DNA from 4 places in the Paenibacillus sp. P4_E11 genome. Region 4 is predicted to be linked to each of the others. Evidence: riboswitches for the same ligand, from Rfam matches in the RefSeq annotation. Region 4 holds a riboswitch; each other region holds the start of a gene.

Region 1 (3,116 bases), on a different contig from region 4:
TGCCTTCCGGTTGGGAGTCCGATGAGTATAGCGGAGAACTGTACTATAGCAACCCGGATGCCGCTCAGGATGTCAGCGTGCAGGTCACATCCGCTTCATCCGGCGAGACGTTGGCTGACTGGACAGCGCGTGAGGAACGGCAGTTCACGAACAAATACGCAGCAGACTACATGGAGATCAGCGATCGGAAAGAATTGAGTGCGGACGGAGTGCCGGTGAAGGAGATTCGTTATTCATGGCGGATGGGCGGCGACTCTTGGAATTCAAGCGTCATGCTCTACTTCATCAAGGACAAATATAAGTACGCGGTCAGCATCCAGTTCGATAAGGGTGATAAAGAGGAAGAAGCGGCTAAGCTGATCGACGGGATCGTCAAGTCCATGAAGGTCAGCAAAGATAAGATGAATACAAGCCTGGGCTTTATTCAGGACGAGGATGATTTGATCGATCCGAATAAAACGCTGGCGTACACGAACGAGAAATTCAAATATTCGATCCGGATACCGGAAGGTTGGTCGAATCTTAGCTCCTTCATGAAGGAGAGCCCTAGGATGAACTTCAATTTCACTGGGGGAAGCCTTTCGGTAGAAGCAGATGATAAATCCAACCTGGAAGATGTTATGAAGAAGCTGGAGCAGGGCCATAAGAAAAGCAACGACAACGACAATGAGTACAAATATGAGATTTCTGACGACTCTACGTTCGCCGAAGGCGGCAAGAAGATTGCGATCCGCTACAATTTGAAGAAAGCGCCTTATGAGCAGACCGAGTATGTGTTCCGCAGCAATAATGTGACTTATACGATTACATTGAAGATGAATGATGCAGTGCGGACGCAGGAGAATGTCTCCCGGGCGGATGCGGCGGTTAAGTCTTTTCAAATCAAACAGTAGTCCATTAGAACTAGTGTTTATGAAAAATTATTATTTGTTTGGGTCTTACTAACCAAAAAATGGCTGGAAGATCTTGCGGCAGCATGGTAAGATGTAGATAATAAAATATTCGGAGGTAATGATTCGTGTCTTTCATTTGGGCATCTGGGATACGAGGAGTCAGTGATGCAACCGGCCGTGCTTTTTTTCTAGATGAAAAAGGCGGTCTTTTTTGTTCACTAATTGCCTTATAGGCCGAAATTGTTAAGGAGGAAACCCCATGATTTCTTCTAATAAGTCATCAACTTCGACGTGGTCCACACATAACCAGCATGCTATATCCCAGGAGTCCCACAAGGTGAGAGCGGCGAAGAAGCTTAACGAGGATCATACGCCTGCTGTAACGAATCATAACAGTGTCAGTCGAGACCCTAACTTGGTCGCTATATATGAGAAGGGCAAGCAACAACCTGCAGGGACAGATAATTCGTCAGCTGCTGCAACCAATAAGCACAAGGCGAATAAGCCGGATCACACGGATCGCCCGGATAAGCCCGGCAAGCCAGACAAACCCGACAAACCCGACAAACCAGATAAACCGGATTCGTCGGGGAACTCCCAAGCGAAGTCGATTTTCAAAGATTGGAAGGCCTCTTTATCCGCGTTGGAGAGCCAGTATGTGAAGCAAATTAAGCAAACTTTGGATGCTTCGCCTACGGAGATCAGTGAAGCGGGGCTGGCCGCGCTGAGGGACAATATGAACAGCTGGACGGAGTCGCTCTATGACGGGCTGTCCGACAAGCTTCGCAGCTCCGATCGGGACATCTCTCTGAAGTTGCTTGGCAAGGCAGATAAGCTGTTGGATAAATTGTCCGACAATATGTGGGTGAATATTCGTGCAGAGGTAGCGGCGCATACTGCTGCTTCAGGCGTAGGACGCGCGGTGTACAAGGAATGGAACGACAACTTGGGCAATGCGGATGACCTGGTGAAACGCGTCACGGACCAATTGACTGCGGATGCAGACGGAGTTATTACCCAGGAAGATCTCGACAATTTCGATAAATGGATCACGGATTGGGCCTCAGGCAAGCAGAATGGATTAACAACCCGCTTGCAGAGCGTACCCACCGGAATTCGTAATACTTTACTGGAATCGTCAAGCGACAAGTTGAACACGATCCAGGAAACTTACCGAACTGCGGTAGCGTCAGCCGTCCAAACTTACAAAGGACTAGTAGATCAAACTCGTCAAGCCTATGGTAAGTGGGATAGCGCATTGAGTGCGTCTTCATCGAATTTGCTGGACAGCATCACGGCATCCGTATTCAACGACTCCGATACGATCTCGGATCAAGAGAAGCAATCATTCGCCCAACAGATCAGCGGGTGGATCGATGTGAAGAAGCTGAATGCAGGAGATGCGTTAGCAGGCGCGCCTGCGGGGTTGCGTCAGACGCTCCAACAGCAAGCGGGCAATACACTCAGTACTGTTCAAGCTACGTTAACGCAGTTTGTAGCAGAGTCGATTAATTTCCGCAACGCCGGGGATCAGACCGCAGCAGGGTTCTTGAATGAATGGAACACGGGCCTGCAATTGGATGCGAATGACTACTTGAATGAAGTGAAGGCAGCCATTCAGAAAGACCCCGACCGGATCTCTGCGGAGGAAAAGCAGCTGTATTTGGACCATTTGACGTCATGGGTGAACGGTGTGCGCGGGGAATTCGGCACCGGGTTGAGTGATCGACTGAGCGACACGCTGACGGGTGTTCAGAGAAAATACAATGCAGTGGCCAATGATACGTTATCGTCGAAGACGGATCAGCTCTGGAACTCCATTCAAGAGCAGATTACGGCTTGGAACAATCGGGTTATCCCGGGGAACGGTAATGGAAATGGAAACGGCAATGGGAATGGCAACGGAAATGGTAACGGAAACGGAAACGGCAACGGCAACGGAAATGGCAATAACGGTAATGGCAATAATGGTAACGGGAACAACGGTAACGGCAATCACGGCAATGGCAATTCGTTTGCGCTGGGCTGGAGCAAGAAACTGATTAATCTCTTCAGACCGAGCTATGATTTCGAGATCGGGTCGGGGGACAGCAAGTTCAAATTCAGTCTCCGGGCGCTCTCCGGCAATAGTCGTTCCGGGCTGTTCTACGTGAGCGACGGGAATGGCAACAAGCGCGAAGTAAACGTGAAATTCGGCAGCTCGGAATTGGAACAAAAGTTCAT
Region 2 (3,116 bases), on a different contig from region 4:
TCTATGTCGGCACCTTCTCGCGAACGATGCAAGCGCAGCTGCGTATCGGCTACGCCGTATTGCCGAAACGGCTCCTGGAGCCGTTTGTTCGGGCGCTGCGGCTATATGAGCCGTACCCCGCATCCCTTCTGGAGCAGCGGGCGTTAGCGCAATTCATGGGGAGTGGCGGCTACGAGCGTCATATGCGCCGCATGGGCCGAGTGTATAGTCGCCGATTCGAGCTGTTCCGGCGGCTGCTCGATCGTGAGTTGGGCACACTGTTCGAAGTCGTGCCCTCCGATGCCGGTCTGCATGTGTTCGCCCGCTGGCGCGGTGACGAGGCCAGCTACGAACGATACCAGACACATTGTAAGCAGGCGGGAGTTGTATGGGGAGATGGAAGGAGTTACTTTTACGAAAATGCATATGCTAGCGCGTGTTTCATATTCTCCCACTTATCGGAAGAGCGAATTGAGGAGGGAGTGGAACGGATGCGTGTGGCGGCTATTGTATATCGGCAAGCGGAAGCACATCTTGGAAAGTAATGAATTGTCTACTTCAAGCACAAAACGGTGCCGTCCCTGTACAGGATGGCACCGTTTTGTGCTTGTTCGATGGCATTTGTGCTTCTGATTGTACTTATGTTACTGCTCGTCTTTAAAGGCAGTGCCGAGCGAGCTGTAACATGAAATATGAGGCTGTCGATTAACTGTGGACAAGGGAAGTGGAGAGTGAAAAAGAGGACCCTGGCGAGTTTTGGCTTGAACCTCCCACCGCTGAATCTCTTATACAATCAAGGAGGTTCAAACAAGATGTTTGAAACCCGGGCCCCCCACAAAGTACTCGGAAATACTACAGAGCTTAGCTTCACTTTGTGGGGATGACTAAGGGTCCTTTTTCACTCGGAACGGCCGTCTTAGCCTCTATCAACAGTTAATCGACAGCCTCAATATCCGCACACCGCCCGCCTTACTTATCATGCAAAGTACCGAGTGATTCGCCCATCTTGACTTTAGAACCGACCTGCAAGTCGGCTCGAGGGGTCAAGATTCCGGTCTCGGTCAACAAGACGACCGTCGAGCCGAATTCGAAGTACGCAAGGTCGCCGCCTCGTTCGAGCCGATCAGGCAGCGCTTCCGAGTAGCGGATGCTGCTCACATTCATCGCACCGACCTTCACGACCGCGATCTCTCCGTGCTCATGCTCGATGTAGGTGATCAGTCGCTCGTTGCGGCTCAGCACGCGTCTCATCTGCGTTAAGCCAAAATCATTGACAGGATACACCTTGCCCGGCACATGTTCTTTTTCCAATATAAGGCCCGAGACAGGAGCATGGATCCGGTGATAGTCGGTCGGGCTCAAGTAGAGGACATAATAGAATCCGTTCTTGTAGTTCACCATACGAGGCGACTGGTTGAGCAGCTCCTCAATCGTATAATCCTGCCCTTTCACGTTCAGGAGTTGACCGGACTCGATCCGTCCGATACCGGTAATCAAGGCATCGACCGGACTGACCAGGGAGTCGACTGCTTCATGAATCGGCCGTAAGCCTGGCTTCAGCCTCCGCGTGAAAAATTCATTCAGCGAACGATACTCACTCACCGCCTTCTCTGCATCATCCAGTCGAATACCATACAGCTTGGCGAAACGGGGGATTAGCAGACGGCTCACGCTCGATTGGGCGAATGCACCGGTAATGCTGGAAATCCATTTTCGGGAGGATAGCTCGGTTAACAATCGGAAAAAGGCTTGATTCATCATTTTCGCTGGGAGTCACCTGTTTCTTCGTATCAGTAAGTTCATCAGCCTTATATTGACACAGAAGCCGCTCTAAATCAATAAGCACCCTAACAAAAAACGACCCATTCTGGGTCGTACTACCTGTTTGTTTCTACAGGTCATTTTCCACTTTTGCCCACCCTTCATCTGGAACAGGCAATCGCTTCTTCAAGTATTCTTTACAAGTAAGGCAAGTTGTAGCATTAACGCTGATTGGTGTTGAGTTTCCTGAAAACTTGATGCATTGAATGGGTGTCTTGTCATCGGGGTCGAGGGCGATTTCAACGCAGAATCGGCAGTTGGCTACGAGCTCTCTCGTAACCGACAATGTCAGATGTTTGATCCGGTTCAATTCATCCATCGAGAAGGCTCCCTTGCGCTCAGGCATCATTGAAAAGAACAGCCGCTACCGGTGGCAGCGACTGACTCGAATGAGCAGCCCGGCTATCATAGAACCTGAAGTCTGTACCAGACGTCCGGCTCGGAAGACCCGTGGATTTGCGTCCCCGCCTTTCGGACGGGTTTGCCTTTTATCAATATTTACGAAACATCAGGAATATAGTACCATATGGAATGAGAACTTGTCACTAATTGTAAAAAAGGACGAATAAGGAGCTGTTAGTATGCCATTGGTCGATATGCCCTTAGCACAACTACGGGAGTACAAGCCTAGCTTGACGAAAGAAAAGGACTTCGATGCGTTCTGGGAACAGGAATTGGCGAAGTCGAGCGCGATCCCATTAAATGCCCAGCTCACTCGGATCGATTATCCGGTCGCATCGGTTGACGGATACGATATTGTGTATGATGGTGCAGACGGAACGAAGGTGCATGGCTGGTATGTCGTGCCTAAGGAAGCGCTTGCAAAACGGCCGATGCCGGTTATCGTACGTTACCACGGCTATAGCGGGAGTCGCAGCCGAGTCTATGAATTGCTGCAATGGTCAGCTATGGGTTATGCTTCGCTGACTGTGGATACTCGCGGTCAATCCGGTCTCACGCCGGACCGTGCTTCCTACAGTGCCGGAAGTGTAGGCGGGCATATGACGAAAGGGATTCTGGACCCGAATGAATATTACTTCAAGCAAGCTTACTTGGATTGCGTACGTGCGATTGATTTCGTATGTTCGCGTGAAGAGATCGACGCTTCCCGGATTGCGGTATGCGGGAACAGCCAGGGCGGCGGATTGACGTTAGCCGTAGCGGGGCTTGATTCTCGTCCGAAGGTAGCTATGCCGGTGTTCCCTTACTTGTGTAATTTTCAAAGATCGGTCGCCCACCACGGAGCCGGGCCTTACAGAGAAATTATCGACTGGTTCCGCCGTTACGACCCCGAGCATGAGAAGGAAGAGCAAGTG
Region 3 (3,116 bases), on a different contig from region 4:
CGCTTCATCGTCATACAGAGCCAGAGAAGAGATAGCTGTACGAAGTGCAGCCATAGAATTGGTATCCTTCGGATACAGCTTGATTTGTTGAATGACGGAATCCGCAATTGCAGCGTTACTGCTCAATTCGCTGCGCAACTGATCCAATTCTGACTTGGTAGGAAGCTTGCCGTACCATAGCAGATAGGCTACTTCTTCGAACGAAGCATTCTCTGCCAGATCATCGATGTCAATGCCGCGGTACGTCAGTACGCCATCAATGATCGAACTGATCGAAGAGGTAGTAGCTACGATGCCTTCAAGACCTTTAGTAGCAGTCATACGTTTATCGCTCCTTTGTGATAATATAGGGGCCAGATGTAAAGCTATAAATAGAACCGATAAGAACAGCGACAGGTGCTAAGAAATACTTATCAGTTACTATGATAAATGATTTGGGGCAAGAAGTGAAGAAAATGAGGCATAAAACTTCATTATCAGCACCATAAACATCTACTATCTCACGGTTTCGTCACATTGAATCACTTTAAATCAAATTGATTGCTATTGTGGGAATCTGTCCATTCCAGTATTCTCACCATGAATCACAAAAAATCATACTGAATCACTACATTTGTGGGTAAAATGTGGGAAAAGGTAATGCCGCGACTTTGGATGATGGTCGCGGCATTTTACTATGTTGGATACTGCCAATGTGATAAATTATTTTTATTCCTTCTACGCATTTACTCCTTTTCCCTGCCAAAATAGACTTGATCAATATGGTATCCATAAAAACTTAACATTTCAACTGCTACACTTACTGGTATATTCGTTGAGTCATTTTCATACTCATGAAGCATTTCTGGAGACATTTTTATGCCCTCTGCTGCTTCTTCTATTGATCGGCTCGAAGAAACTCTTGCTGCTCGCAGTGATATTTGTACCTCGCTTTGGACATTCCTCATTCCTACTTTCATTTTGCATCCATCTCCCCGAGTTTACTTCTCATGCTCGATATGTGTATAATCTTTCCATATAGTTAGGATGTGAGAGGTGATACATGACTCCCCCCATTGGGAGGAGCCGATTGCCTGAATGGTTTTATCTAACAGGTAAAAAGRAAGTCGACCTTGCACTATATTTGAAAGTTTCCGAAACCTTTATCTCACTTGTGTGTAGCAACAAGAAAGAACTATCCGTATACAATTTGAGAAAAACTGCACTCTTCTTCGGATGCTCCATGGATGAACTAGTGGACTGGGTCGATGAACTGAACTGAAGGGCACGGCAGAGAGCGAATAATAACGCTCCTCCCACGCCTATGAAGTTATCCCAGGGGTAAAGTCGTCGAGCTAAAACAAAACCTAATTTCCTAAATTAGGTTTTAGCGTTCCTTAGCACATTATGCCTTTCACCTCTCAGCAGCTGGCTGACCTGCGGTCCATTGACACCCGTTTAGCCCCTATAGCTTTGCGTAGCCGACTTTCGTCGGGTTTGCCATTATCGTCTCGCTATCGTGAGATGTTACATATGATGTAAGATAATGATAGGACAACCATTCCACTAAGGCAATAGCTAAATTGGCATTATTTTCTGACAATTCGCATAAGATAAAAGGCTCTGTTTTAGTCGGTGCCCAGGTGGCCCGGCTTTTTTCTCGTCCCAAAGTCATCAATGTCCCTGCATATCTCGTGCTGCCAGTCCACGTCGTTAGTCATTGAGGCCATAAGCGAGTAATTACAGAGAAGGGCTTGCGTCCAACAGTGGTTGACCAACCAGTCCAAGCAGAGCTCCAACTCCTTGCTCTGGACCGGATCTAGTCCGCCTGTCTTTTGAGCCACCCGCAGCTGCACAATCCGCTGAATAATCGGACTATCACTTACCACAGCGACCACCACCCTAAGCACGCCAGCGCCCCGAGCACCACGACGTACCAAGCGGCAAGGGTTTCCTTCTTCGGGTCTTGGACAGGCTCCTCCGTGGCGTGAACAGCTTTAATGCGGTTGTCCTGTGTGTAACGAATGCGGTAAACGGTTTGCTTCTGCATACTGACCATCAGCTCCTTTTCGGTTGATGATAAAGTGTATGCACAATCTATTGTGATATTGCTTGTCCGATTAGGATTTTCTTTCCCAAATTTGTTCGACGGTCCATCTCGACTCTACTCCCTGTGTCTCAGCCCAGGAATTGAGGGTATCTCTGATGTCGTAAGCCAGGTTTAGGAGTGGCACCGACTTATTACGGCTGAGGTTTGTGACAGTATTCCGGTTAATGCCCAGAGCTTCGGCCAGATCCATTTGTGAACGATCGAGTACGGCCAATATTGTCTTAATATTACAAACCATTATAATCACCTCACCAGAACAGTTCGACGTAACCACCTGTCGAATCCTTTGATGAAAGGTAGGAGCTTTTGCCGAATCTCCAGTTGCGACAAGACCCCGATTACTCGGGGCCGCTTACTTTTGTATTTTGAACCGGAGTTAGAATGGATTTGTAAGCTCGCGCTAGATGCACTCCGATCTCCGAACGCATGACCTCACGTGTCATGCCAAACCTATTTTGGTACCCCCGGCAGACGTATTGTGTATAAAATACATCGTCGTGTGTCTCGTCTGACAACACCTTTATATCATGCTGTTTTAGCTCTCGTCTAACACGGAACAGTTGAGCACTAACCTCGTCCATCACCTTAATAATAAATTGCTCCATGATCTGATGGAGCATGATTCTGGACCGCTTGAGGTCATCAAGGCTTTTTTGCAGCATGGTTAGTGTGTGAGGAAGTAGGACAAATTCCCGGATCAGTTTTAATTCGTCTATTGTTACCACGCTCGGGACCTTTTTGGCGCGATCCTGGTACTGCTCCTGATGCTCGGTCAGTTGTTTTCGCGTCAAGCTCATATGGCAGCACCCTTTCTAGTTGTTGGTATAGCGGCAAGGATGTTCGCAATAGTAAAGACACGAGGTGCACCGGACGTGATGCAAAACGCCCTCAGCTTACCATCCCTGACTGACTCGACCTTGATGCGACGCTGTGACAGCTTGCCGTTCTGATCCTGATAGATGATCTCCACGGTGCGACCTATGTACTTCTTCATGCGAACACCCCCAATTTATACGAACACTTATTC
Region 4 (3,116 bases):
CAAGCCTTTGGTGGTCGGAAGCTTAATTTCATCCCCATCTGCAGTCACGGACAGCTTGAGCGTATATTGATGTCCGGCCGTCAGCTTGGCGCCTGCTTGCACGATAAAGTAGTCGGATTTCTTCTCAGCCTTGTTCAAATATACGGACTGACTAACGGTATCGTCCCACAGTGTAAAATCAGAAGCGTACACCGCCTTAAGTACACTGGACGAACCGCCCCCATACGGCAAATCTACGGAAATCGTATCCGAATCGTTATCCGCCGCCACGAAGTCCACAAGCTTGTCTCCAGCCATTATATAAGCGGCTTCCGGATGCACCGTGAAAAACTGATGGCCGGTTGTTCGGTAAGGACCCAGCCGCCATGAATCGGAGGATGCGTAAAACTTGTAGTTGTTGAATCCGCCGTATTGGACAACCTCTACCGATTGCCCGCAAGCGTTCATAATGATTTTGCTCGGCGCGTTATTCACCCCGACGTTAAGCTCATATCTGGCCAACTTGAGCGGAGCGTTATTGTCGTCGTATGTAATATATTGGCTCGCCATTTCTTTCAATGGAATGCTCGTCAGCTCGTATACGGCATTTTGAACGCTGACTTGCACTTTATTAGGATCTTGCACGTAGACCGAACCGCTCAATTTCCCCGTTGAGCTGTCGTACGTGAACTGCACGGTTGATGCGGCATACGATATAATCGGCAGCAGCATCGAGGTTAACAACGAAATCGTAATCATGTAGCATAGGCGTTTCAGGCTTCGAACTTTGTTCATGTTTCCTCTCCTGTTCATGTTGAATTGCGCTAATGGGACAGCGCTTTATCTAGATCAACCCTGAGGGATTGATATAAATCTTCCTTGGGTACGCGTCGAATCGCTTCGTTCAGCTGCGCATTCGCCAGAACCAGCCAGGCTTGGTCACCCGTTTCGTTGCTTTGCCTGACATACGCTTTGGCCGATTCATAGAGGATCGTATGGGACCACGGCATCAGGGAAGCCCCTTTCTCAAAGCCCGCTTGCGCTTGCTCCCACTTCTTCTGGTTGACTAGCTGAATCGCTTGTTCTTTTACCATGTACCCGACGCCTACCCACATAACGAAAGCCATGCAGCAGATTGCCGTACTTGACACGAAGATCGTTCTCAGCGGGGGCTTATTGCCAGCGGAACGAGCCCTCGGCTCTTTGCTTCTATGAAAGGGGACCGACAGCACAACGACCAGCAAGCCAAAGAGAAGCGGGAACTCCAAATCAATATCAAACCCCGCATGCACCAGCATACAACCCGCCAACAGCATGGCCGCTTTCGTCCAAAACGCGTTGCCGGCCAATACGTCAAAACGCCTTATATGTCGAAATCCTGCTATATAAAAAGCTACAAGTGCAACCAGAAAAACAACCAACCCGATAACCCCTATGTCCAGAGCAAGCTGAATGTAATGATTGTGCACGTAACGGACATAATACATTTGAGATCTGTAGGCGGCTTGGATGATGCTCCATCCACCCCCTCCGGTCCCGCCCAACCAATAGTCCCGAATGACAGACAAGCTGTCTTGCCAATAGACCAGTCGAATTCGAAATTCCGACGTCTCCGGCTGGATGCTCTTCACCCGCTGCCACAAAAACAAGGCATCCGTTCTTACCAGAGCAGCCAATAGGTAGCCTGCGGCATGAGCGGCCCCGGCTAACACCACCGCCGTACGGCATCTAGCTTCCCGGAATACGACTAGCGTGAGCAACAGAGCCCCGGCCCACAACACCCAGACGGAACGGGACATCGTAAGCAGCAAGCCTGCCGCATTCAGAGCCATTAGCACGAAGTAGAACTTATGACGTTGTTTGAGATAGAGGAGAATGGCAAGCAAAATAGCCGCAAGCAAGTAGATCGCCATAGCGTTGGCATATTCGAATGTCGACTCCAGACGTCCATTCCGATCCATATGAAACGCAATTCCGATGATCGATACGATGCTCCCGCTCCATACCCAGGCTTTGTATAGGCTTGTCCGCTGTTCGGGCGTAATCGTTGCAGCTAGCAGGGCGATCGGAACCAGACTTGTCACCTTGATCGCTTCAAGCAGTGCTTTCTCGTGGTCGACCGCATAGGCTATGGAGCCCCAGTAAAGCGCAACCAACAGCAATATAGGTCCGTGGTAGTAGGGGTGAAACGAAACGGATTTCAGTACATAACCGGCAATAAGGGCTACACCGATTGAAATAACCGTCATCATCAAATAACCCGTCTCGTAAAAATATCCTTGAAACCCAGCTCCCATCCACAAAAACAGGCAAACCATCCAAATATTCACACCGAATTTCATATGAAATCCCCTAAAATGACAAAAAGAAACCAAGCTCATTTAGAGCAACCCGGCTATCTTGCCGCCTGTTGAGGCGGGGTAGACCCGTGGCTTTGCGTCTCCGACTTTCGTACGGATTTGCCTTTTTTCTTATTCGCCTGGCTTCTTTGCATGTCGATTGATGTCGAATTAAGCACTGTATTATAATATACAGGTTTCGCTCCATATTTACAATAATATCTGGAATTTTTTTTCATACTCCCAGCACCTGCAAAACAAGAGAACCCCTACATATTGTAGGGGTTCTCTTGTTTATCTGCTCCTGCTTGGCAACGTCCTACTCTCCCAGGACCCTGCGGTCCAAGTACCATCGGCGCTGGAGGGCTTAACGGTCGTGTTCGGGATGGGAACGCGTGGTTCCCCTCCGCCATCGTCACCAAACGAAGTGCGTAATAAGGGTATAGATCAGGTTTCTACACAGCCATGTGTAGATCACACTCTTCAGGACGGACTAGCCATCCTGTTAAATGCTTATTCCCTGAAAACTAGATGCGAAAGCGGTAACGAGCCGCAACTTGTATAACTGGTCACTCCGGGTAAGAGTGAATAGGATAAGCCCTCGACCGATTAGTATTCGTCAGCTCCACACATTACTGCGCGTCCACCCCGAACCTATCAACCTCGTCGTCTACAAGGGGTCTTACTAATTGGGAAATCTCATCTTGAGGGGGGCTTCACGCTTAGATGCTTTCAGCGCTTATCCCGTCCGTACTTAGCTACCCAGCGGTGCCTCTGGCGAGACAACTGGTACACCAG

Evidence for each region. A riboswitch is a leader RNA that binds a small molecule or an ion and turns the genes downstream of it on or off. The one in region 4 is predicted to bind cyclic di-GMP.
Region 1: linked by a shared signal. The riboswitch ahead of AC1DWB_RS00140 (hypothetical protein) and the one ahead of AC1DWB_RS18695 (O-antigen ligase family protein) in region 4 are both predicted to bind cyclic di-GMP.
Region 2: linked by a shared signal. The riboswitch ahead of AC1DWB_RS09085 (hypothetical protein) and the one ahead of AC1DWB_RS18695 (O-antigen ligase family protein) in region 4 are both predicted to bind cyclic di-GMP.
Region 3: linked by a shared signal. The riboswitch ahead of AC1DWB_RS18135 (helix-turn-helix domain-containing protein) and the one ahead of AC1DWB_RS18695 (O-antigen ligase family protein) in region 4 are both predicted to bind cyclic di-GMP.

The regions. Positions count from the first base shown of each region.
Region 1 is NZ_JBFUIX010000001.1:41,291-44,406, reverse strand. It holds gene AC1DWB_RS00145 (trypsin-like peptidase domain-containing protein) at 1-893, shown strand, start outside; cyclic di-GMP riboswitch class II at 996-1,079, shown strand; gene AC1DWB_RS00140 (hypothetical protein) at 1,153-3,116, shown strand, end outside.
Region 2 is NZ_JBFUIX010000016.1:38,681-41,796, reverse strand. It holds gene pdxR (MocR-like pyridoxine biosynthesis transcription factor PdxR) at 1-524, shown strand, start outside; gene asd (archaetidylserine decarboxylase) at 949-1,737, opposite strand; gene AC1DWB_RS09085 (hypothetical protein) at 1,871-2,119, opposite strand; cyclic di-GMP riboswitch class I at 2,190-2,296, opposite strand; gene AC1DWB_RS09080 (acetylxylan esterase) at 2,382-3,116, shown strand, end outside.
Region 3 is NZ_JBFUIX010000047.1:4,951-8,066, forward strand. It holds gene citZ (citrate synthase) at 1-321, opposite strand, end outside; gene AC1DWB_RS18135 (helix-turn-helix domain-containing protein) at 726-959, opposite strand; cyclic di-GMP riboswitch class I at 1,400-1,491, opposite strand; gene AC1DWB_RS18140 (DUF7667 family protein) at 1,608-1,868, opposite strand; gene AC1DWB_RS18145 (hypothetical protein) at 1,862-2,029, opposite strand; gene AC1DWB_RS18150 (YhjD family protein) at 2,428-2,886, opposite strand; gene AC1DWB_RS18155 (hypothetical protein) at 2,883-3,083, opposite strand.
Region 4 is NZ_JBFUIX010000049.1:14-3,129, reverse strand. It holds gene AC1DWB_RS18700 (S-layer homology domain-containing protein) at 1-774, opposite strand, end outside; gene AC1DWB_RS18695 (O-antigen ligase family protein) at 804-2,321, opposite strand; cyclic di-GMP riboswitch class I at 2,362-2,453, opposite strand; rRNA gene rrf (5S ribosomal RNA) at 2,625-2,741, opposite strand; partial or broken rRNA gene AC1DWB_RS18685 (23S ribosomal RNA) at 2,908-3,116, opposite strand, start outside.